Regions from separate parts of the Microbacterium sp. ZKA21 genome, predicted to be linked through region 1. Evidence: predicted binding sites of a transcription regulator. Region 1 holds the regulator's gene; the other holds the start of a gene.
The links. Region 1 encodes HrcA, which represses chaperone genes, less so after heat shock. Its sites were predicted from a motif close to TTNGCACTCGNNNNNNNCGAGTGCNAA; they were not measured.

Region 1 (11,394 bases):
CGAACATCGGCTCGGCAATGATGTCCCAGACGGTCATGCGCGGGTCGAGCGCGCCCATCGGGTCCTGGAAGACGATCTGCAGATCGCGACGGAGCTTGCGCTCCTCGGCACGGGACTTGATGTCGCCGACGCTCTTGCCCGCGATGCGGATGTCGCCGTCCTCCTGCTTGACGAGATCCATGATCTGCAGCAAGGTCGTGGTCTTGCCGCTGCCGGATTCGCCCACGATCGCGAGGGTCTCGCCCTGGCGCACATCGAAGTTGAGTCCCTTGACGGCGTGCACTTCGCCGACTTTGCGCTTGAAGAGCGAGCCCTTCATGAGCGGGAAGGTCTTGTTCAGGTTGATCGCTTCGAGCATGATCGGCCGCTCTTCGCGGGGCGTCTGCACGAGTGCGCTCTCGGGGATCTCCGGCAGGGGGAACACCGGCATCCCGCCGATCCGGCCCTCGTCGTCGATGTCGTCCGCACGGATGCAGGCGACGGTGTGGTCTCCGCCGCCTTCGGTGGCGATGCGCTCCAGTGTCGGCTCTCCCGTGCGGCAGGCGTCGATCGCGATCGGGCACCGCGCCGCGAACGGGCAGGCATCCGGCAGATCGATCAGCAGCGGCGGGTTGCCCTTGATCGGGATCAGCGGGACCTTCTCAGCCTTGTCGACCCGAGGGATCGCACCGAGCAGGCCGATCGAGTACGGCATCCGCGTGTGGTAGAAGAGTTCGCGAACCGCCGCGTGCTCGACAGGCTTGCCGGCGTACATCACGAGGACGTCGTCGGCCGTCTTCGCCACCACGCCCATGTCGTGAGTGATCATGATCATGGCGGCGCCGGTCTCATCCTGCGCCTTGCCCATGAGCTCGAGGATCTGCGCCTGGATGGTCACGTCGAGGGCCGTGGTCGGCTCGTCGGCGATGATCAGCTTCGGGTTGTTCGCCATCGCGATCGCGATGACGACGCGCTGGCGCATACCGCCGGAGAACTCGTGCGGGAACGCCTTCATGCGGCGCTCGGGCTCCGGGATGCCGACGAGCGAGAGCAGCTCGACCGCGCGGTCCCACGCATCCTTCTTCGACAGGCTGCGATGCACCGTGAGGGCTTCGATCAGCTGGTCGCCGATGGTGAAGACCGGGGTGAGCGAGGTCAGCGGGTCCTGGAAGACCATCGACATGCCGTTGCCGCGGATCACGGAGAGCTGCTTGTCGGTCTTGCCGATGAGCTCCTGGCCGTCGTAGATGATCGAGCCGGTGACCTTGGCGTTCTCGTCGAGCAGGCCCATGATCGCGAGCGACGTGACCGACTTGCCGGATCCGGATTCGCCGACGATGCCGAGCGTCTTGCCAGATTCGAGATCGAACGAGACGCCGCGCACGGCATCCACGCGTCCGGCCTCGGAGGGGAAGCTGACCTTGAGGTCGCGGACGGACAGTACTGTACTCATGCGCGACCTCCAGCCGCCGAAGTCGGATCCAGGGCGTCGCGCAGGCCGTCGGCGATGAGTGCCATCGACACGGTCAGCAGCGTCAGCGCGAGGGCGGGGAAGTAGAACAGCCACGGAGCACTGACGAGGGTGCTCGAGCCGTAGCCGATCAGCGCACCGAGCGAGACGTCGGGCAGCTTGACTCCGAATCCGAGGAACGACAGCGCGGTCTCGGTCAGCACCGCCGAGACGACACCGAGCGTGAAGTTGATCACGAGCAGCGAGCCGATGTTCGGCAGCATGTGCCGGGTGACGATCTTCAGGCCTGGCAGGCCCGCGTAGCGCGCTGCGTGGATGTACTCGCGCTCGCGCAGTGAGAGCGACAGCGTCCAGATGATGCGCGCCGGCATGAACCAGCCGACCACGAACACCATGACCAGGGAGATCACGATCCAGTTGCCGCCCGCGTCGTTGGAGATCATCGCGAGGATCAGGAAGTTCGGGATCACCATCATGAAGTGGATCACGATGAGCATGATCCGCTCGTACGGGCCGCGGAAGTACGCAGCCGTCGCGCCTACGATAGCGGAGACGGCCGTCGTGCCGAACGCGACGACGACGGCGATCATCATCGAGCGCTGAAGACCTGTCGCCACCTGCGCGAAGTTGTCGTTCCCGGATCCGTTGGTGCCGAACCAGTGCTCGGCCGACGGCCCCTGGCGCAGCGCCAGGAAGTCGAGATCCGACGGGCTGTACGGCGAGATGAGCGGCCCGATGATCGCGAACAGCACGAGCAGGATGAGGATCACGATGCCGATCAGTGCACCGCGGTTGCGCATGAAGCGGCGCGTGTACAGCTTCATGAGCGACGTGCGCTTGCGCGTCTTCAGCTTGTTCTCGATCTCCGCAGAGACCTCGATCGCTTCGATGGACATCAGTTCACCCGCACTCTCGGATCGAGGATGACAACGGTGATGTCGGCGAGGATGGCGCCGATCGCCGTCATGAGGGCACCGAACGCGGCGACCGCGACGACGCCGTGGATGTCGTTGCCGTTCAGGGTCGTGATGAAGTACCGCCCCATGCCGTTCCAGTTGAAGATCGTCTCGGTCAGGACCGCCCCCGTGAAGACGGCGGGGATCGTGAACGCGACCTGCGTGGTGACGGGGATCATCGAGGTGCGCAGGGCGTGCTTGCGGATGGCCTGCTGCTTCGTCAGTCCCTTCGCGCGTGCCGTGCGCACGTAGTCGGCCTTGATGTTGTCGAGCAGCAGGGAGCGCTGCAGGAAGTGGATGCCGGCGTACCCGGTGATCACAAGGCTCAATGTCGGCAGAGTCAGATGCTGGAGGACGTCCACCAAGACGGGGAAGAAGCCCTCGACCCCGGGGCTGGAGGAGCCGACGACGTAGAACACGGTGGTGCCGACGGCGTTGTTGAAGTTGATCGCGAGCAGCACGAGGGCGAAGCCCGACACCACGGTGGGGATGTTCATCGTGATGATGCTCGTGCCCTGGCCGATGCGGTCGGCGAGCTTGTACTGCCGCGACGCTGTGTACACGCCGAGCGCGATGCCGAGGATCGTCGTGATGATGGTCGCGCCGAGCACCAGCTCAGCGCTGACCCAGACGCGGTAGGCGACCTGCTCGTTGACCGACTCTCCGGTGGGTCCCATGCCCCAGTCCCAGTGGAACAGGATGTTGGAGAACCAGGTCCACCACCGCTGGAACAGCGGGATCGAATCGCTGAGGTTCCGAGGGACGAGAAGCGCATCGATCTGCTCGGGTGAGAGCGGAGGCCGGCGTCCGACGTAGTTGTTCTCGGGATCGAGATAGTTCCATGCCAGGAAATAAGTGATGTTCGTCGCGATGACGATCATCAGCACCCACCCCAGGAGGCGGCGCACGAGGTACTTGATCAAGGTGTTGAGTCTTTCTCTATACAGACGCGCGCGGGATCTTCCGACGCAACGCTGGGTCGGGATGATAGTCAAGCACCATCCGCGGTCTTGCGCGATGCAACACCGTTACGTGTCTGTTACGGAGTCGTATCGCCTGTGGAACTCAGTGTCACTGAGAGAGCCAAGGCAACTTCGCGAGACTATCACTGGTTTCGACGAATCGGGGATTAGGGACGGCTCACCGTAGAATCGTCGAGACATGTCACCACGCGCTCTCACCCCGCTCTCGCCTGCCGCGACGCCGCCTTCGCAGATCCGGAATTTCTGCATCATCGCCCACATCGATCACGGCAAGTCGACCCTTGCCGACCGGATGCTGCAGATCACCGGAGTCGTCTCCGATCGCGACATGCGCGCGCAGTACCTGGATCGGATGGACATCGAGCGCGAGCGCGGCATCACGATCAAGAGCCAGGCCGTCCGGATGCCGTGGCAGATCGACGGCGACACGTTCGCGCTGAACATGATCGACACCCCCGGCCACGTCGACTTCACGTACGAGGTGTCGCGCTCGCTGGCCGCGTGCGAGGGCGCGATCCTGCTCGTCGACGCCGCCCAGGGCATCGAGGCCCAGACGCTCGCGAACCTGTACCTCGCGCTCGAGAACGACCTGCACATCATCCCGGTGCTGAACAAGATCGATCTCCCGGCCGCCGACCCGGAGAAGTACGCCAAGGAACTCGCCTCCCTCATCGGCGGCAAGCCGGAGGACGTGCTGCGCGTCTCGGGCAAGACCGGCGTCGGAGTCGAGGAGCTCCTCGACCGACTCGTGCAGGAGATCCCCGCTCCTCAGGGCGACGCGGACGCACCGGCACGCGCGATGATCTTCGACTCCGTCTACGACGCGTACCGCGGTGTCGTCACGTATGTCCGCATGGTCGATGGCAGCCTGAGCCCGCGCGAGCGGATCCAGATGATGTCCACCGGAGCGACGCACGAGGCTCTCGAAGTCGGCGTCTCCAGCCCGGAGCCGGTGCCCTCGAAGGGCCTGGGGGTCGGCGAGGTCGGTTACCTCATCACCGGAGTGAAGGACGTCCGGCTGTCGAAGGTCGGTGACACGATCACGACGGCGCGCAAACCATCCACTCAGGCGCTGCCGGGCTACACCGACCCGAAGCCGATGGTGTTCTCGGGCATCTATCCGATCGACGGCAGCGACTACGCCGAGCTGCGCGAAGCGCTCGACAAGCTCAAACTCTCCGATGCGTCGCTGCAGTACGAGCCCGAGACATCCGTGGCGCTCGGATTCGGCTTCCGCTGCGGGTTCCTCGGACTCCTGCACCTCGAGATCATCACCGAGCGACTCGAGCGCGAGTTCGGCCTCGACCTCATCACGACGGCGCCGAGCGTGATCTACGAGGTGCTCACGAGCGACACAGGCGAAACCGTCACGGTCACGAACCCGAGCGAGTACCCGGACGGCCGTATCGGTTCGGTGTCGGAGCCAGTGGTGAAGACCGCGATCCTGCTGCCCAAGGACTATGTCGGCACCGTCATGGAGCTCTGCCAGTCCCGACGCGGAACTCTGCTCGGCATGGAGTACTTCTCCGAGGAGCGCGTCGAGCTGCGCTACAACATGCCACTCGGCGAGATCGTCTTCGACTTCTTCGATCAGCTGAAGTCCAAGACGCAGGGGTACGCCTCGCTCGACTACGAGCCCGCCGGCCAGCAGGAAGCGGACCTGGTGAAGGTCGACATCCTCCTCCAGGGCGAGAAGGTCGATGCGTTCAGCTCGATCGTGCACCGCGACAAGGCGTACGCCTACGGCACGATGATGGCCGAGCGGCTGCGCAAGCTCATCCCTCGCCAGCAGTTCGAAGTCCCGATCCAGGCCGCGATCGGCGCGCGCATCATCGCCAGAGAGACCATTCGCGCGATCCGCAAGGACGTGCTCGCCAAGTGCTACGGCGGTGACATCACCCGCAAGCGCAAGCTGCTCGAGAAGCAGAAGGAGGGCAAGAAGCGCATGAAGATGGTCGGCCGCGTCGAGGTTCCCCAGGAGGCGTTCATCGCAGCGCTCTCCGGTGATGTCGAGGGCAAGGAGAAGAAGTAGTCGGCTCCGCGGGTCGGAGGACCCTCTCAGGGAGGATGGGTAGGCTGGAGATCATGCGGCGCGGTACCTTCCGAGACGACACGGTGGACTATGCGGCCGTGGGGGCGACTCATGCCCCCGACCTCATGCAGTATCCGCCGGAGCACAGCATCCCCGCGGAGAACGCCTGGCGGATCGGCAGCGGAGCCGAGCGCTTCCGGACGGCGGGTGACGCACTGCTGTCCTGGACGGCGCAGCGCGCGGCCGGACTCTCCGTCGACGATGTCCGCCCGGCACCGGGACCCTCCTACTCGGGCGTCAGCTTCGATGCCGAGGGCAATGCGATCGCGCCCAGCCGTCGTGACGTCGAGCAGCGCTTCGATTCAGAGGGGCTTCCGTACGCCGGCGCCGGCATGACCGTGCATCTGCGCGGCCGCGTCGCCGGGATGCGCGCGGATGCCGAACTGCGTGTGATCTCGGTGACCGAGGACGCCAGGCGCATCGGCTTCGTGCTGGGCACCGTCGGCGGGTCCGTGGTGAAGGGCGAGGAATCGTTCGACATCGAGTGGCGCGAGGACAACGACGAGGTCTGGTTCACGGTCCGTGCGTTCGACGCGCCGAGCGGCCTGCTGTATCGCACGCTTCCGGCGCTCGTGAAGCGTCGTCGTCGTGAACTCTTCGCACGGTACCTGCGGGCGATCTCCCCGTTGTACGCGACTCCGCTCTGATGGCGGGGCCCCTTCCGATCGGCGATCCGGCACCCGTCGACGGTCGCCTGCCCGCCGATCTGCGGATCGACGGCGAGACTCCGTTCTCGGCGTACCTGCACGTGCCGTTCTGCCGGGTGCGCTGCGGATACTGCGACTTCAACACGTACACGTCGAGCGAGTTGCGCGGCGCGAAGCAGGAGGACTACGCCACGACGCTGATCGCCGAGATCGACCTCGCGCGTCGAGTGCTCTCGGACGCCGGCGCGCTGCGGCCGATGGACACCGTCTTCTTCGGCGGTGGCACGCCGACGCTGCTCCCGGCGGGCGATCTGGCACGGATGCTGACAGCGGCGGCTGATGCCTTCGGGCTGCGCGACGGGGCGGAGGTCACGGTCGAGGCGAACCCGGACACGGTCACGCCGGAGGTGGCGAAGACGCTCGTGGATGCCGGGGTCACGCGTCTCTCGATCGGAATGCAGTCCGCGGTGCCGCACGTGCTCGCCACCCTGGACCGCACGCACGAACCGGCGAACGTGCGCACCGCGGTCGAGGCGGCGCGCGACGCCGGACTCGCCGTGAGCGTGGATCTCATCTACGGAGCGCCGGGGGAGTCGCTGGCCGATTGGGAGACCTCGCTGGATACTGCGCTGGCACTGTCGCCGGATCACATCTCCGCATACGCGCTCATCATCGAGGACGGCACGAAGCTCGCGCGTCAGATCCGCCGCGGCGAGGTCCCGAAACCGGACGACGATCTGCAGGCCGACATGTACGAGCTCGCCGACCGCCGTCTCGCGGATGCCGGGTTCGAGTGGTACGAGGTGAGCAATTGGGCTCGCCCTTCGACAGGCTCAGGTGCCGAATCGACGGGCAACCGCTCGCGTCACAATCTCGCCTATTGGCGCGGTACGGACTGGTGGGGGTTCGGCCCCGGAGCCCACAGCCATGTCGCCGGGCTGCGCTGGTGGAACGTCAAGCATCCGGCTGCGTATGCTCAGCGGCTCGCGGCATCCGAGTCGCCGGCAGCCGGCACCGAACGGCCGGATGAGGAGTCCCGGATGCTCGAGCGGGTGCTCCTGCTGAGCCGGATCCGTGAGGGCATCGCGATCGCCGATCTTCCCGATTCGAATCGTTCGCGCGTTGCGGGCCTGATCGCCGATGGCCTCGTCGAGCCCGCCGCAGCGCTCTCCGGCCGCGTGCAGCTGACGCTGAAGGGTCGGCTGCTGGCCGACGCAGTGGTGCGCGAGCTCACGGACTGAGCGGCAGCAGATCCAGAGGCTCCTGCCTGCGCTGGGGACCATCGCTGATCCGTGTGTCGTACCGGCGGGTCGTTCGGCTCTCGTCGAAGGCCGGCCAGCCCGGATCTCCCGTCGCGATGAAGCGGATCCAGTCCGCATTCATCGCGGCGGCCAGCTCCCGCGGAGCATCAGGGCCCGCGAGTCGGTGCGACTCGGCATCCGCGAGTCGGTCGAAGACGAAGCCGAGCTCGAGCGCGTGCGCGGCGCGCAGGTCACGCACGGGGCTCTGCCACGCGAATTCGTACAGGTAGGTCGGCGACGGCTTCGCCGTGGCGACGCGCGTGGCCGGTGCGCGGAGGATGGCATCGGTCGCCACCTGGCCGAAGATCTCACCGGTGGAGGCGCCGGGCCACGCGCTCCGGTAGGCGCGGATCGCGCGCGCGGGGATACGCAGCGCCAGGCGGGCGGCGAACAGCTTGAGCTCCGTCACGCCGGCGAGTGCCTCGGGCGTGAACCAGAGCCGGTACTCGTCCGTGTTGGATCCGATCAGCAGGGGCGTCTCGATCGAGGCGAGTACGTCGTGCGGGGAACGCGGCAGGCTCTCGGGGTCGATCGTGAGCTGGAACCCGGGAGCGCCGCCCAGCGGCGAGCTTCCGGTCGCGTGCTGCCGGCGCGCCTCGAGTAGCTCATCCGGCGCGACAGCTGCGAAAGCGTCCCTCGTCGGTCGGATGCCGAGCCGCTTGGCGAGCTGGGCCGTGACGCGACCGGCCTTCTGCGCGGACTGCGCCTGCAGGGGGCCGGACTGGATGATCGCCCGGGAGACAAGCGCCCGTGAATCGTCACGGGCGAGGAGACCGGCGACGAGTGATCCACCGGCCGATTCACCCATCACGGTGATGCGCGCGGGGTCGCCTCCGAAGGCCGAGATCTCACGATGCACCCACTCCAGGCCGGCGGCGACGTCGCGTAGCCCGAGGTTGCGCGGCGCACCGTCGAGGACCGAGAAGCCCTCGGACCCGAGCCGATAGCCGATCGAGGCGAAGACGACACCGGCCCTGGCGAAAGCCGTGCCGTCGTAGCCGGGCAGGGCCGGCGCTCCGCGCTCGAAGGCGCCGCCGTGGATCCAGAGCACCACCGGTGCCCCGGCGGCGCCCTCTGGACTCCAGACGTTCGCCGTGAGGATGTCGTCGCCGGGGATCCTCACGCTGCCGAGCAGTTCGCCGATCGCCCCGGGGTACGGCAGCTGCGGGGCGGTGGGGCCGAACGCGGTGGCGTCGCGCACACCCTCCCAGGCGGCGGGCGGCTGCGGTTCGTGGAAGCGGTTCGCACCGAACGGCGGGGCCGCGTACGGGATGCCGAGAAAACGTCGGATCCCGGCATCCGCTTCGCCCTTCAGGATGCCGGTGGAGATGGTGACCTGAGGGTGAGCGCTCATGTCCTTCATCGTACGGGCGCGCCCGATCCGCGACATGAGCGCGGTCGGACTCGAGCGACGGGTAGAATTGGCACTCGGAAGCAGTGAGTGCCAGCGGGAGGAGAGCGGTCATGGTCACTGAGCGCGGTCTGCAGGTGCTCCGGGCGATCGTGCAGGACTATGTCGCCACGCATGAGCCGGTCGGGAGCAAGTCGATCGTCGACCGCTACTCGTTCGGTGTCTCGGCGGCGACCATCCGCAATGACATGGCGCTGCTCGAGGACGAGGAGCTGATCACGGCTCCGCACACGTCGTCGGGGCGGGTGCCGACGGACAAGGGCTATCGGGTCTTCGTCAACCACCTCGCCCAGTTGCGTCCGCTCTCCACGGCACAGCGCAGCGCGATCGAGATGTTCCTCGCGGACCCGACCGATCTCGACGACCTGATGGCGCGTACGGTCCGCGTGCTCACGCAGCTCACCGGACAGGTGGCGCTGGCGCAGTATCCGTCGTTCGCGCGCGCGCATCTCACGCATCTCGAACTCGTCGCGCTCGCACCGAATCGGCTGCTCGTCGTGCTCGTCACCGACGCCGGGGGCGTCTCCCAGCGCATCGCCGGTCTCCCGGTCGATCTGGACGAGGCCGAGGTCGCAGTGCTGCGTGCCCGGTTGTCCGCATCCATCACCGGGCGGGCCGTGAGCGAGGCGCGCGAACTGGTCGGCGCCCTCGCCGCGACGGTGAAGCCCGGGCGCACCGACATCGCTCAGCGCGTACTGGCCGGCGTCATCGCAGAGGAGCTGGACGAGTTCCGTCAGGAGAAGCTCGTCATGGCAGGAGCTGCGACTCTGGCTCGACGGGAACAGGACTTCCGCGGCAGCATCCACCCGCTTCTCGAGGCGATCGAGGAGCAGGTGACGCTGCTGCGGCTGATGAGCGAGATGGTGACCGACGAGCAGGGACTCGCGGCCAGCATCGGCACGGAGAACGAGCCGTTCGGTCTGGGCGAGGCCTCGATCGTGGCGAGCAACTACGCCACCCCTGGCGGGATGGCGCGGGTCGGCGTGATGGGCCCGACCCGGATGGACTATCCGAGCAATCTGGCGGCTGCGCGGGCTGTGGCCCGCTACCTGTCCCGGTTGCTCGACGAAGACGAGAGGTGACTGTGGCGGACCACTATGAGGTCCTCGGGGTGTCGCGCGACGCGTCCCAGGACGAGATCAAGAAGGCGTACCGGCGACTGGCGCGGCAGCTGCACCCGGATGTGAATCCGGGTGACGATGCGTCGGAGCGGTTCAAGCTCGTCACGCACGCATACGACGTGCTCAGTGACGAGGAGTCGCGACGCCGCTACGACATGGGCGGCGACGACAACGGCGGATTCGGTGCCGGCGGCTTCGGCGGGTTCGGGGACATCTTCGAGACGTTCTTCGGCGCGGCGGGCGGCGGCCGGAGTGCGCGCCCCCGATCTCGTCGCGAGCGCGGCCAGGATGCACTCGTGCGGGTCGATCTCGACCTCGGAGACGTGGTCTTCGGCGCGCACCGGGACATCGAGGTCGACACCGCGGTGCTCTGCGAGACGTGTCAGGGCTCCTGCTGCCAGGAGGGCACGTCGCCCGTGACGTGCGACATCTGCGGCGGCTCCGGGCACGTGCAGCGTCAGGTTCGGAGCCTTCTCGGCAACGTCGTCACCTCCCAGCCGTGCGGAACGTGCGAGGGCTACGGCACGACGATTCCGTACCCGTGCGCGACATGCGCCGGTCAGGGCCGGGTCCGCTCGCGCCGGACGGTGTCGCTGGACATCCCGGCCGGCGTCGAGACGGGGCTGCGCCTGCAGCTGCCCGGTTCCGGCGAGGTCGGCAAGGCCGGCGGTCCGAACGGCGATCTGTACGTCGAGGTCTCGGTCGCGTCGCACGCCACGTTCAGCCGCGAGGGCGACGATCTGCTCGCGACCCTCGAGGTCGCGATGACGGATGCCGTCCTCGGCACGGAGACGACGATCGACGGGCTCGACGGACCCGTAGACCTCGAGATCCGGCCGGGTGTGCAGTCCGGTGATGTCCTGACCATCAAGGGCCGCGGCATCACGCCGCTGCGCGGCACGCAGCGCGGCGACCTCCGGGTCGGAGTGCAGGTGCTCACGCCCACCAAGCTGGATTCGGCCCAGCGCCGCCTGATCGAGGACTTCGCGAAGAAGGCCAAGGCGCCGAAGCCTCAGCTCGCACAGTTCCAGCAGGGGCTCTTCTCCAAGCTCCGCGACCGGTTCCGCGGGCACTGAGTCATGGCGCTGCACTTCGTCGTCGAATCCGCGTCGGATGCCGGTGAAGGGAGCATCGTCTCGCTCACGGGTGCCGAGGCGAAGCACGCCGCCGTGGTCCGCCGTGTGCGGGTCGGCGAGACGATCACGATCGGGGACGGCGCCGGGGTCTGGCTGGACGGTTCGGCCGTCGATGTATCGGCGTCGCGCGTCGACGTCCGTATCGGACGCCGCCACGAGATCGCGAAGCCGTCTCCGCGTCTGGTGCTCGTGCAGGCGCTCGCGAAGGGCGACCGCGACGAGCTCGCCGTGCAGGCGTCGTGCGAACTCGGAGTGGATGAGATCGTGCCCTGGCAGGCGGCGAGGAGCGTTTCGCGC
Region 2 (11,394 bases), on a different contig from region 1:
CTCGGCAAGCGGCTCAAGCAGCGGGCGGGGTCGCTGTCCGGCGGCGAACGCCAGATGGTCGCGATGTCGCGTGCGCTCATGATGGATCCGTCGGTGCTGCTGCTGGACGAGCCGTCCGCCGGTCTGTCACCGGTGCGCCAGGATGACGCGTTAATCCGGGTGTCCGACATCAACAAGGCGGGCGTGACGACGATCATGGTCGAGCAGAACGCCCGGCGCTGCCTGCAGATCTGCGACCGCGGCTACGTGCTCGATCAGGGCCGCGACGCGTACGAGGGATCCGGTCGCGATCTGCTGAACGACCCCAAGGTCATCGGCCTGTACCTGGGCACGCTGGGCACCGACGCCGCGTAGGTCTCGCGCACGAAAAGGGCTCCGGATGCCGCGGCATCCGGAGCCCTTTCGTGTGCGACTTACTTGATGCGGGTCTGCACGTTCTCGGCGTCGAACTCGTAGATGCCGATGTCAGCACCCTTCGGGTCGTTGTTCTCGTCGAAGGTCACCTTGCCCGAGTAACCGTCGTAGTCCGGCGTGCCGCCGGCGTTGATGATCTCGGCGCAGTCGGCGAAGCTCGTGCACGGCTCGCCATCGCCCTCTCCACCGGACACCGTGCGCATGGCGCCGGCGATGTCCTCGCCCTCGACGGAGACCGCGTACAGAGCCGACAGCGCGATGAGCGTCGCTGCGTCGTACGCCTCAGCCGAGTAGGTCAGCGCGTCGATGGGCTCGTTGCCCTCGGCGGTCCAGACCTCGTTGAGCTGGTCGATGAAGTCGTCCGGCAGCTCGGCGCCGGCACGGGTGCCCTTCGAGCCCTCGAGGCTGACGGGCAGGTCCGGCCAGTCCTTGAGGTTGCCGTCGACGAGGTAGAACGAACCGGTGTCGATGCCCGCGTTGCCCAGCAGCGGCGCGATGGTCGCGAACTGGTCGTACGAGACGATGGCCACGGCATCCGGCTTCTCGGCCGCGATCGTCTGCACCTGAGCGTTGAACTGGCCATCGCCCTGGTTGTAGGAGGCGTCGGCGACGACCTCGCCACCGGTGCTCTCGAACGTGCTCTTGATCGCCTCGAACAGGCCGGTGCCGTACGGGTCGTTCTGGTAGATGATGCCGAGCGTCTTGTGCCCGTCCTCGGCGATCTGGTTGCCCAGGACCTCACCCTGCAGCAGGTCGCTCGGCGCCGTGCGGAAGTACAGCGGGTTGATCCCGGAGAAGTCCGGCGAGGTGTTGGACGGCGAGACGGTGAGGATGCCCGCACCGGCGTTGCCGTCGAGGATCAGCTTCGTGACGCTCGAGGATGCCGCACCCACCATGGCCGTGATGCCGGCGCTCTGGAGGTTGGTGATCGAGGTCTCGTACGCCTTGTTGTCGAGGTCGCCCTCGTCCTCACTGGTCAGCTCGACCTGGATGCCGGCATCCGCCTCGTTGATCTGCGCGACCGCGAGCTGAACACCCGCCTCCATCGGGGCGCCGAGGAAGGCGAGAGTACCCGTAGCGGGAAGAAGCGAGCCCAGCTTCAGCGTCAGGTCGACGTTCTCCGGACGCTCGTTGGTCGTCCCCGATCCCTCGGAGGACTCGGGGGCGGGCGGGGTCGTGCTGCATCCCGCGATGACCAGCGCCGATGCTCCCAGCAGGGCGATTCCTGCCAGAAGCTTGGGGCGCGAACCCTGCAAACCGTTCATATTGCTCCTTCGACAACAGCGAACACGGCGACACCGCGCTCGGGTGCTCTAACCCTATGACCGGGCCCGATACCCGCGGGTATCGGTGCGCTAACGATCTTGTTTCGCGTTGATGACGGCGCCCGCCCTGGCCGCTCAGACGAGCTCGGGAGCCGGAGTCCGACGGTGTCGCCGCGCCGCGAGGAGCAGGTCGACGACGAACACGGCGACCGCCACCCAGACGAGGATGAAACCGATCCAGCGTTCGGTCGGCATGGGCTCGTGGAGGATCACCACGCCGATGAGGAACTGCATGATCGGCGTGATGAACTGGATCATCCCGATCACAGTGAGGTTGATCCGGCGAGCGCCGGAGGCGAACAGCAGCAGCGGCACCGCGGTCGCGACACCGGCGAAGCAGAGCAGCACGGTGTGCCACACGCCGTTGTTGCCGATCGTGATGCCGGTGGTCATCCCGACGGCGACGAGCTGGACGACCGCGATCGGGATGAGCCAGAAGGACTCGAGGGTCAGTCCGCTGACGGCATCCACCGATGGACCGATCTTCTTCTTGATCAGGCCGTAGACGCCGAAAGAGAGCGTGAGCGTCAGGGCGATCCACGGGACCGTGTGGTAGGCGACGATGATCACGACGACCGCGAGCGCGGCGATCCCGACGGCCACCCACTGCAGTCGTCGCATCCGCTCGTGCAGGACGAAGACGCCGAGCAGCACGGTCGTGATCGGGTTGATGAAGTACCCCAGCGATGTCTCGACGACCTTGTCGTCGAGCGTGCCGATGAGGAACGCCTGCCAGTTGACGTAGATGAGGAGCCCTGCGAGCGCGGTGAGCCCGAGCAGCCGCGGCTGGCGGACGATGGCCCAGAGCCGCTGCCATCCGCGCGTGATCGCGAGCAGGACCACGCAGAACGCGAGGGAGAAGAGCACTCGCCACGCGACGACCTCCCACGGCCCCGTCGGCACGAGCAGGAGGAAGTACAGCGGAAGGACGCCCCAGAGCAGGTACGCCCCGAGGGCGTAGAGGACCCCGGCCGTCTGCTCGGTGCGTGGTGGGGTCTGCGTGATCACTGATCAACCCTACGACCGGGGTCGGACAGCGGAGGACGCGATCCGCCACCTTGGCAGGAAACGCACGATGCGTGACGCACGAAGGCCCGGATGCCTGAGCATCCGGGCCTTCGAAGCGAAGGTCGCTGAGATCAGCGAACGACGACGGCGAGGACGTCGCGGGCCGACAGGACGAGGTACTCGTCTGCGCCGAACTTCACCTCGGTGCCGCCGTACTTGCTGTAGAGCACGCGGTCGCCGACGGCGACGTCGAGCGGAACACGGTTGCCGTTGTCGTCGATGCGGCCGGGGCCCACGGCCACGACCTCGCCCTCCTGGGGCTTCTCCTTGGCGGTGTCGGGGATGACCAGTCCACTCGCGGTGGTCTGCTCGGCCTCGACCTGCTGGATGACGATGCGGTCCTCGAGCGGCTTGATGGAAACCGACACGGTCTACCTCTTCTTTCTTGACGCTGACACGAAAGACTCGTTCGCACTCTCAACCCGAGAGTGCTAATGCCAGTGTAGGACGTCGGCTGGCACTCACGCAATGCGAGTGCCAGTGAGGCGTAACGCGCTGGGCGAACAGCCGCCGCGTAGGCTGAACCGGTGGAGATGACCGAGCTCGCCGCCCTGCTCACCCCGGGCGGACTGCGTCTGCTCGACGACATCGGAGGCATCGAGTCCACGACGGATGTCGCCAGGGTCGTCTCGCGGCTGCGGGCGGCCGGCCACTCCCCCGAACTCGTGTCGGCCGTCGTCGGCCAGGCACGGCTGCGCACGAAGGCGGCCGTGAAATTCGGCCCGTTCGCCGAGCGGATGCTGTTCACGCAGGCGGGTCTCGAGCAGGCGACCCGGCTCGGCGTGGCGGCACGGCACGCCGGGCGCATGCGGGCGGCCGGCATCCAGCACGTCGCCGATCTCGGGTGCGGCATCGGCGGAGACGCCCTCGCTTTCGCCGGTGCAGGACTCAGAGTGACGGCCGTCGATGCGGACGAGGTCACGGCGGCGATCGCCGCATACAACCTCGCGACGTTCGGCGAGGATGCGTCGGTCTCGCACGGAACGGCCGAAGATGCCGTGCGCACGATCTTCCCTGAGCTTCTCCCCTCGCACCCTGAGCTTGTCGAAGGGCTACCGCACGCATCGACAAGCTCAGCGAACTCCTCCACGGCGATCTGGATGGACCCGGCCCGCCGCACCTCCGGTCACAGCGAGACCAGACGAGTCACAGCATCCGACTACTCCCCGTCGTTGGACTGGGCCTTCGACGTGGCGTCCCGCATCCCCACCGGCATCAAACTCGGCCCTGGGCACGATCGCGATGCGCTGCCCGCGGATGCCGAGGCGCAGTGGGTCTCAGCCGACGGCAGCGTCGTCGAGCTCGTCGTCTGGACCGGAGCGCTCGCACGCGAGGGCGTGCGCCGGGCCGCGCTGGTGATCCGCGGCGACGAGTCGCACGAGCTGACGGCGGGAGCGGATGCCGAAGACGCCGCCGTCCGCCCGCTCGGCGCCTTCCTGCACGAGCCGGACGGGGCGGTGATCCGCGCCCGGCTGATCGGCGACGTCGCCCGGAGTCTGGATGCCGGGATGCTCGACGAGCACATCGCCTATCTGACGGGGGATGCTGCGGTGACGAGTCCGTTCGTGCAGTCCTTCCGGGTGCGCGAGTCGATGCCGGCGAACGTCAAGGCCGTAGGCGCCGCGCTTCGCAAGGCCGACATCGGAACGCTGGAGATCAAGAAGCGCGGCATGGACATCGACCCGGCGGCCTTCCGGAAGAAGCTGAAGCTGAGCGGGTCGCAGAGCGCGACGCTCCTCCTCGCGCGGGTCGGCGACCAGCGGATCGCGGTGCTCGCCGACCGGGTGTGACACAGGTCAGCCGGCTGGCGGGGTCTCCGGCGTGCGAGTGATCACGAGCTGCCGCGACGACTCACCGACGAACGTGAGCTCGAACGTGGTCGTCACCCCGCTGCCGTCGGGCCCAGCCGCATCATGCGAGGTGATGCTCATACGCATCGGCTCGTCCGTCAGATCGTGCGTCGGTGTGCATGTGTCGATGGGTGATCCGAACTCGCCGACGAAGATCAGACAGGTCTGCGCTCCTGGCACGGTCGCGAGCCAGACCGGGCGCTCGTCGAATGCGCCGATCAGCTCAAGCTCCTGGGTGGCGTAGTGCTCTCTGCGCCATTGGCCTGTAGGCCTTCGCGCGCAGCTCGTCGAGTTCGGCGGCATCCTCTTCCGTCACGGCTCGATATCTCCTGTCGTTTCGTCGCCGGCCCCGTCGGGCCCCATTGCCGGTATTCGTTCGATCGTGAGCGTCAGTGGACGCACGTCATGCGCGCTCAGACGGTAGGTCGTGACCCAGCCGTCGCCGACGTCTACCTCCAGTGTCGCGGTCTCAGGATCATTGGGGTGGTCTGCGCAGGCGCGCTCGACCGTGACGTCGAGCGCAGCGATGATGCACGTGCCCGTGCTGAGGTACTCCACCCAGATGGGCCGGTCGCCGTCGTAGCCGATGAGTTCGACGGATTCGCCGCTGATGCCGGTCTCGCGTTCGATCCGATCGAGAGTCGCGAGTTCATCCTCGGTGTATTGCGACCTCCATTCCCACATTCCCGGGGTCCAGAGCTGAACCGCCACATCGAGATCGCCGTCCAATGCCCGGACGACGTTCACGTTGAGGCCGCTCGATTCGCTCTCGACGTCGGCCGGCAGACTGATTCCGGCGTAAAGACCAGCCCCGTGATTGTCGAACTGATCCGTCGAAGTGCATGCTCGTTCGCGACGATCCTCGACCGTGACGAGGACGCACTGCGTGTCGCCGTCGTCTCGCGTGACGTGCCAGATCGTTGCTTCCCGCACCTGTTCGAGCGGCGTGATCGAACCGGGGTCGTACTCGCCCCTGGCCTCCAGCTCCGCCCGCTCGGCACCGACCGAGAGCGACAGTGCCACGGAGCGCAGGACCTCCTGGCCGAACACGGCGAAGCCGACACCGAACCCGAGCAGGAGCGCGATGCCGACAGCCGCATACGGGAACCAACGGCGTGCGACGATACCGCGAACCCCCGCGGCGTGCGCGAGGACGTCCTGCTCCGCGGCAGCATCGCCGTCGCTCTCGGCGAGGTTCGACTCCGCGCGGAGCCGCTCGCCTTCCGCCGACGTCTCGGAAGTCTCGGGAGCAGACGGCTGCAGCACGGCCGCCGCAGCATCCACCGCACCCGGATCGGTGCTCGCGTCCACTGTCGGTGCCGCCCCGCGTGCCCGCTCCTGCAGCTCGTCGAGCCGACGCGCCTGGGCGTCAGTCAGCTCGCCATCCGGTCCATACGCCTTGGCGCGAAGCTCATCGAGTTCGGCGGCATCCGCATCCGTCATTCGATCACCTCTCCGGTCGTGTCGTCGATCACCCCATCCGGTGCCGCAGCCGTGACGCGCTCGATCGTGAGCATCGGCCCCCGCGTATCCGACGCCGTCACGTGATACCGCGTGGCCGTGCCATCGGGGCCGACGACCTCGAGCACGATCGGGGCACTCGCATCCTCTGCGCACGCGCGCTCGACCGAGCCGACCGTTGCGACGATGACGCACCCGCTCGGGCCGCTGAACTCCTGCCAGACGGGTCGATCGTCGTCATAGCCGACGATCTGCAGGAACTCCCCGCCGACGCCGGTCTCGCTCTCGATCCGGTCGATGATGGCGAGTTCGTCCTCCGAGTACTGCGACCGCCAATCCCACATCTCATCCGGCGACCAGACCTGGGCCACGACGGCGAGGCGTCCGTCGACGTCCCGGACCACGGTGACGTTGAGCCCGCTCACGTCGCCGTCGTCGTCCGCAGGCAGACTCATCGAGGCGTAGAGTCCGCCGCCCAGCTGGTCGAACTGGTCGTTCGGAACACACGCCGATTCGTTCCGCTCGTCGATGGTGAGAAGCAGACACTGGTTCTCCCCCTCATCGCGCGTCGCGTGCCAGATCGTCGCGCCGTGCGCCTGCCCGAGCGCCGTGATCGATCCGGGGTCGAAGTCCGCCTCGGCCTCCAGTCTGACCTGCTCGGCACCGACCGCCAGCGAAAGAGCCATCGACCGGATGATGCTCTGGCCGAACACGACGAACCCGATGCCGAATCCAAGCAGCAGGACGAGTCCGACCGCCGCGTACGGGAACCACCGGCGCGTGAGGATGCCGCGGCGGCCGTGGCGACCGACAGGATCCGTCGAGTCAGCACCATCCGTCACCTCGACGGCGAGCCCAGCACTGCGGTCGACGTCATCCGTGGGTCCGGCGTCCCCGGATGCCCCTGAATCGACGGCATCCCCCGCGGACCCGCCGACGGCGGCGGTGTCTCCGGCCTGCGCCTTCTCCGGCGACATCGCCGCTGCGACCCGCTTGTCCTCGAGATTGTGCAGGCGAGCGGCATCCGCCGCCGACAGGCTCCCGCCCGGGGCATACGCCCGGCGATGCAACTCCCGAAGCTCGACCGCCTCCCCCGACGACAGCATCCGACTACCCGAATATCCCGGGCTGCATCGCCGCCCAGATCAACCAGCCCGCGCTGTACAGCGTCGCGATGCTCCCGAGGACCAGAGCCCAGATCGCGACCGCCCTGCTCTCCAACGGCCGACGCAGTGCCATGATCGCGGCGACCACCGCGACGATCGCCACCGGGATCCCCCAGCCGACGAAGAACGACGCCACGAGCGCGACGATCGCCGCCAGGAGGGCCCACGGCGCGAGGCGCGAGGCGTCCTGTTCGGTCGGCGCCGTGACGGTGGGCTCCCAGGCTCCGACGGCATCCGGGTCGGGGCCGCTCGCAACGACCGGCTCGATGCCGACCGGCCCCGTTGGCAGCTTGGAGTATCCCTCGCGCCGCGCGCCGGGCAGCCGCGCGGTGCCCGCCGGCTTCTCGACCTCGGGGCTGGCACCCTCGACGCGCGGCTCGCGCGGCAGATCGCTCATGCCGCGGCCTCCGCCTGCGGTGCCACCTGGATCTCGGTCACCGGCAGCGTCGAATCCGCACCGAAGGCGAGTGCGGACGGCTGACGCCCGGACGAGATCAGCTCGGCGGCGAGCGCGGCGATCATCGCACCGTTGTCGGTGCACAGCGAGAGAGGCGGGATCCGCACTGTGACGCCGGCGGCCTCGGCGCGGGCCAGTGCGACCTCACGCAGGCGACGGTTGGCGATCACCCCGCCGCCGAGCAGCAGTCGGGGGACGCCGAGGTCGTGGCAGGCGGCGAGCGCCTTGGTCACCAGCACGTCGACGACGGCCTCGCGGAAGCTCGCCGCGACATCGCCGACCGGCACCGGCGCCCCGTCGGCCTCGCAGCGCTCCACCCAACGGGCCACCGCGGTCTTCAGGCCGGAGAACGAGAAGTCGTAGCGGTGCTTCGCCATGTCCGACGCGCGCGACAGCCCGCGGGGGAAGCGGATCGCGGTGGGATCGCCGTCGGCCGCGGCCCTGTCGATCTCGGGCCCGCCCGGGTACGGCAGCGACAGCAGACGCGCCACCTTGTCGAAGGCCTCCCCCGCCGCGTCGTCCATGGTCTCGCCGAGCAGTTCTACATCGGTGGTGAGATCGCGCACGTGCAGCAGCGACGTGTGCCCGCCGGACACGAGCAGCGCGATCGTCGGATACTCCAGCGGCTCGGCATCCGGTGTCAGGATGTCGGCCGCGATGTGCCCGACGAGGTGGTTGACCGCGTACAGCGGCTTGCCGAGCGAGACGGCGAGGCCCTTCGCCGCCCCGACTCCGACCATGAGCGCCCCGGCGAGCCCAGGTCCCGACGTGACCGCGACGGCATCCAGATCCTCCAGGCGCACCTGCGCCTCGGCGAGCGCGGCCTCGATCGAGGGCTGCAACGCCTCCAGGTGCGCGCGTGCCGCGACCTCGGGCACGACGCCGCCGTAGCGCGCGTGCGCGTCCATGCTCGAGGCGATCGTGTTCGACAGCAGCGTGCGCCCGCGGACGATGCCGATCCCGGTCTCGTCGCAGCTCGTCTCGATCCCGAGCACCAGGGGTTCGCTCATGCCGTGGTCTCCTTCGGTGTCGCCGCGTCATCCGATCCGGAGGAGTCCGCTCGATCCGGAGGAACGGTCCGCCCGTTCGAGTCCTCCGGTTCGCGAGTCGTCCTCCCGTTCGGATGCCGCGTCTCCCACGCCCGCAGATCCAGCCGCATGACGATCGCGTCGACGCCGTCCGGCTGGTAGTACTGCGGGCGGCGGCCGAGCTCGGTGAATCCTTCGGACAGGTAGAGTCCTGCAGCCCCCGGGTTGTCGGCGCGGACCTCCAGGAACACCTCGCGTGCGCCCCGGACGGATGCTTCGGCCAGCAGCGCGGTCAGCAGGGCACGTCCGCGACCTGCCCCGCGGTGCGCCTCGAGCAGAGCGATCGTCTGGATGTCGGCATCCGATGATCCGCGCATCGCCCGCAGCCCGGCATAGCCGACGACCTCGCCGTCGTCCTCATCGACGACGTAATGGCCGTGCTCGCCCGCGAGCTCGGCCGCCATGGTCTCCGAACTCCAGGCATCGGTGGGGAAGGACGCGTGCTCGATCGCCATGACGGCGTCGAGGTCCGCTGGTGTCGCGAGACGGATCACGTGCCCACCTTCTTCGGCGCGCCGGGAAGGGTCACGTCCGGCTGGCGCAGATACAGCGGCTCGTGACCGGTCAGGGTCCGGCCCGCTGCGGCCGCGCGCAGGCCGACGCGCGCGAGGGCTGCCGCATCCAACTCGGCGACGTCGATCGCACGGATGCCGGCGAGGTGGGCCTCGGCGTCGACGCGCGGCACGAGAACCGTGTCCGCCACGATGTTCGGGATGCCGTCGGCATCGAGCCCGTCGAACACCGTGATCGCAACCTCGCGGCGACGAGCATCCGTCACGATCGCGAAGGGGCCGGCCGCGGCATCCCTCTCGAGCTCGGTGAGCGCAGGAGCGAAGTGGCTCGGGACCGGGAGGACGTCGATGCCGCGGCCGAGCGCGAACGTGCGCGCGGTGGCGATGCCGATGCGCAGGCCGGTGAACGGCCCGGGCCCCATGCCGGCGACGACGTGCGCGATCATCCTTGCGCCCGCGTCGTCAATCGCGCGTGTCAGCAGATCGCCGATCACCTCGGCGTGGCCGAGCGGGTCAGGACTGGAGGCATCCGAGAGGCGCGCTCCGGTGCCGTCGACGATGGCGACGGCCGAGCCCAGCGAGGTGTCGACGGCGAGGATCACGCTTCCCAGGGTAGTCGGGGCGGCGACGATCCGATCTCGCGGGCCGGGTCGTGCCGAATCGCGGACGGCGCGATGCGCATGCGGCGTGTCTGGTGCCCGCCGACGTGCGACACGCCGTCGGCGCCGGGAAGCGTCCGGAATCCGGCACCTCCGTCCGGGATCCAGGACGCTGGGTCACCGCTCGACGCGGTCGATCTCCACGACGCGCGGGGCATCGGCATCCAGGTCCTCGTCCGCGACGCCCTCGGCGCCGCCGATGGGACGCGAGAGTTCGATGTCCCACCAGGCGTCGGCCACGGCATCCGCCATGCCGCGTCCCCACTCGATCACGACCACCGACCTCGCGAAGTCGATGTCGAGGTCGTCGAGTTCGGCGGCGGAGCCGAGCCGATACGCATCCACGTGCACGAGTGGGGCGCGTCCGACGAGCGACGGATGCGTCCGGGCGATCACGAACGTCGGGCTCTGCACGGGCCCGCGCACGCCGAGGCCCTCCGCGAGCCCGCGCGTGAAGGTCGTCTTCCCCGCGCCGAGGGGGCCGGTGAGGACGAGCAGATCTCCCGCCTCCAGCTGTTCGCCGATGCGAAGTCCGAGCTGCTCCATCTCGTCCGACGTGGCGATCTCGCGGCGCCCGAGGAAGGCCGGATCGACGCTCATGCCCCTCGCCTCGCGACGCGGGGGCCGATGCGGGTGACGATCTCGTAATTGATCGTGCTCGCGGCGTTGGCCCATTCCGTGGCCGACGGCACACCGAGCGTCGGATCGCCGAACAGCACCACCTCATCGCCGACGGCGACGTGCGTGTCGCCGACGTCCACGACGAACTGATCCATCGCGATGCGACCCGCCACGGCGAAGCGCCGCCCGCCGATCGTCACCGGCCCTCGGCCGGAGGCCTGCCGCGGCACCCCGTCCGCGTAGCCGAGCGGAACGAGCGCGAGCGACGTCTCCCGATCGGTGCGATGCGCGTAGCCGTACGAGACCCCCGTGCCGGCCGGCACCCGCCGGACCGCGGCGACGGCGGCGCGCAGCGTCATGGCCGGCCGGAGTCCCAGCTCGCTCGAAGAGCGATCGTCGAACGGCGACAGGCCGTAGAGTCCGATGCCGATGCGGACGGCATCCAGGCGCGTCTCCGGCAGGTCGATCGCCGCGGCCGTTGCGGCGATGTGGCGGATCTCCGGATGGATGCCGAAGGCGGCTGCAGCCTCGACCCCGCGCTCGAACCTGGCCAGTGCCGTGCGATCATCCTGCGGCGACGTGTTGGAGAGATGGCTGAAGAGGCCGACGATCCGCACCCGTCCGATGCGCTCGAGGCGTGCGGCCTCCGCGAACACGCGCTGCCAGTCGCCCGGCGCGATCCCGTTGCGGCTGAGGCCGGTCTCGATCTTGAGATGGATGCCGACCGGACGATCCACGGAAGCCGCGTTGCCCGCCGCCTCCAGCTGATCGAA

Region 2: groES (co-chaperone GroES) is a predicted target of HrcA. The motif match lies at 3,262-3,288, and genes of this name have one in related genera.

The regions. Positions count from the first base shown of each region.
Region 1 is NZ_JBNPVV010000005.1:263,521-274,914, reverse strand. Features, by position in the region: gene M2317_RS12700 (dipeptide ABC transporter ATP-binding protein) at 1-1,432, opposite strand, end outside; gene M2317_RS12695 (ABC transporter permease) at 1,429-2,346, opposite strand; gene M2317_RS12690 (ABC transporter permease) at 2,346-3,329, opposite strand; gene lepA (translation elongation factor 4) at 3,568-5,421, shown strand; gene M2317_RS12680 (DUF1990 family protein) at 5,475-6,128, shown strand; gene hemW (radical SAM family heme chaperone HemW) at 6,128-7,369, shown strand; gene M2317_RS12670 (carboxylesterase/lipase family protein) at 7,359-8,783, opposite strand; gene hrcA (heat-inducible transcriptional repressor HrcA) at 8,894-9,922, shown strand; gene dnaJ (molecular chaperone DnaJ) at 9,925-11,037, shown strand; gene M2317_RS12655 (16S rRNA (uracil(1498)-N(3))-methyltransferase) at 11,041-11,394, shown strand, end outside.
Region 2 is NZ_JBNPVV010000007.1:44,304-55,697, forward strand. Features, by position in the region: gene M2317_RS14275 (ABC transporter ATP-binding protein) at 1-354, shown strand, start outside; gene M2317_RS14280 (ABC transporter substrate-binding protein) at 414-1,679, opposite strand; gene rarD (EamA family transporter RarD) at 1,815-2,744, opposite strand; gene groES (co-chaperone GroES) at 2,879-3,175, opposite strand; gene M2317_RS14295 (class I SAM-dependent methyltransferase) at 3,335-4,597, shown strand; gene M2317_RS14300 (hypothetical protein) at 4,604-4,960, opposite strand; gene M2317_RS14305 (hypothetical protein) at 4,970-6,100, opposite strand; gene M2317_RS14310 (hypothetical protein) at 6,097-7,224, opposite strand; gene M2317_RS14315 (hypothetical protein) at 7,229-7,681, opposite strand; gene tsaD (tRNA (adenosine(37)-N6)-threonylcarbamoyltransferase complex transferase subunit TsaD) at 7,678-8,751, opposite strand; gene rimI (ribosomal protein S18-alanine N-acetyltransferase) at 8,748-9,323, opposite strand; gene tsaB (tRNA (adenosine(37)-N6)-threonylcarbamoyltransferase complex dimerization subunit type 1 TsaB) at 9,320-9,943, opposite strand; gene tsaE (tRNA (adenosine(37)-N6)-threonylcarbamoyltransferase complex ATPase subunit type 1 TsaE) at 10,118-10,600, opposite strand; gene alr (alanine racemase) at 10,597-11,394, opposite strand, start outside.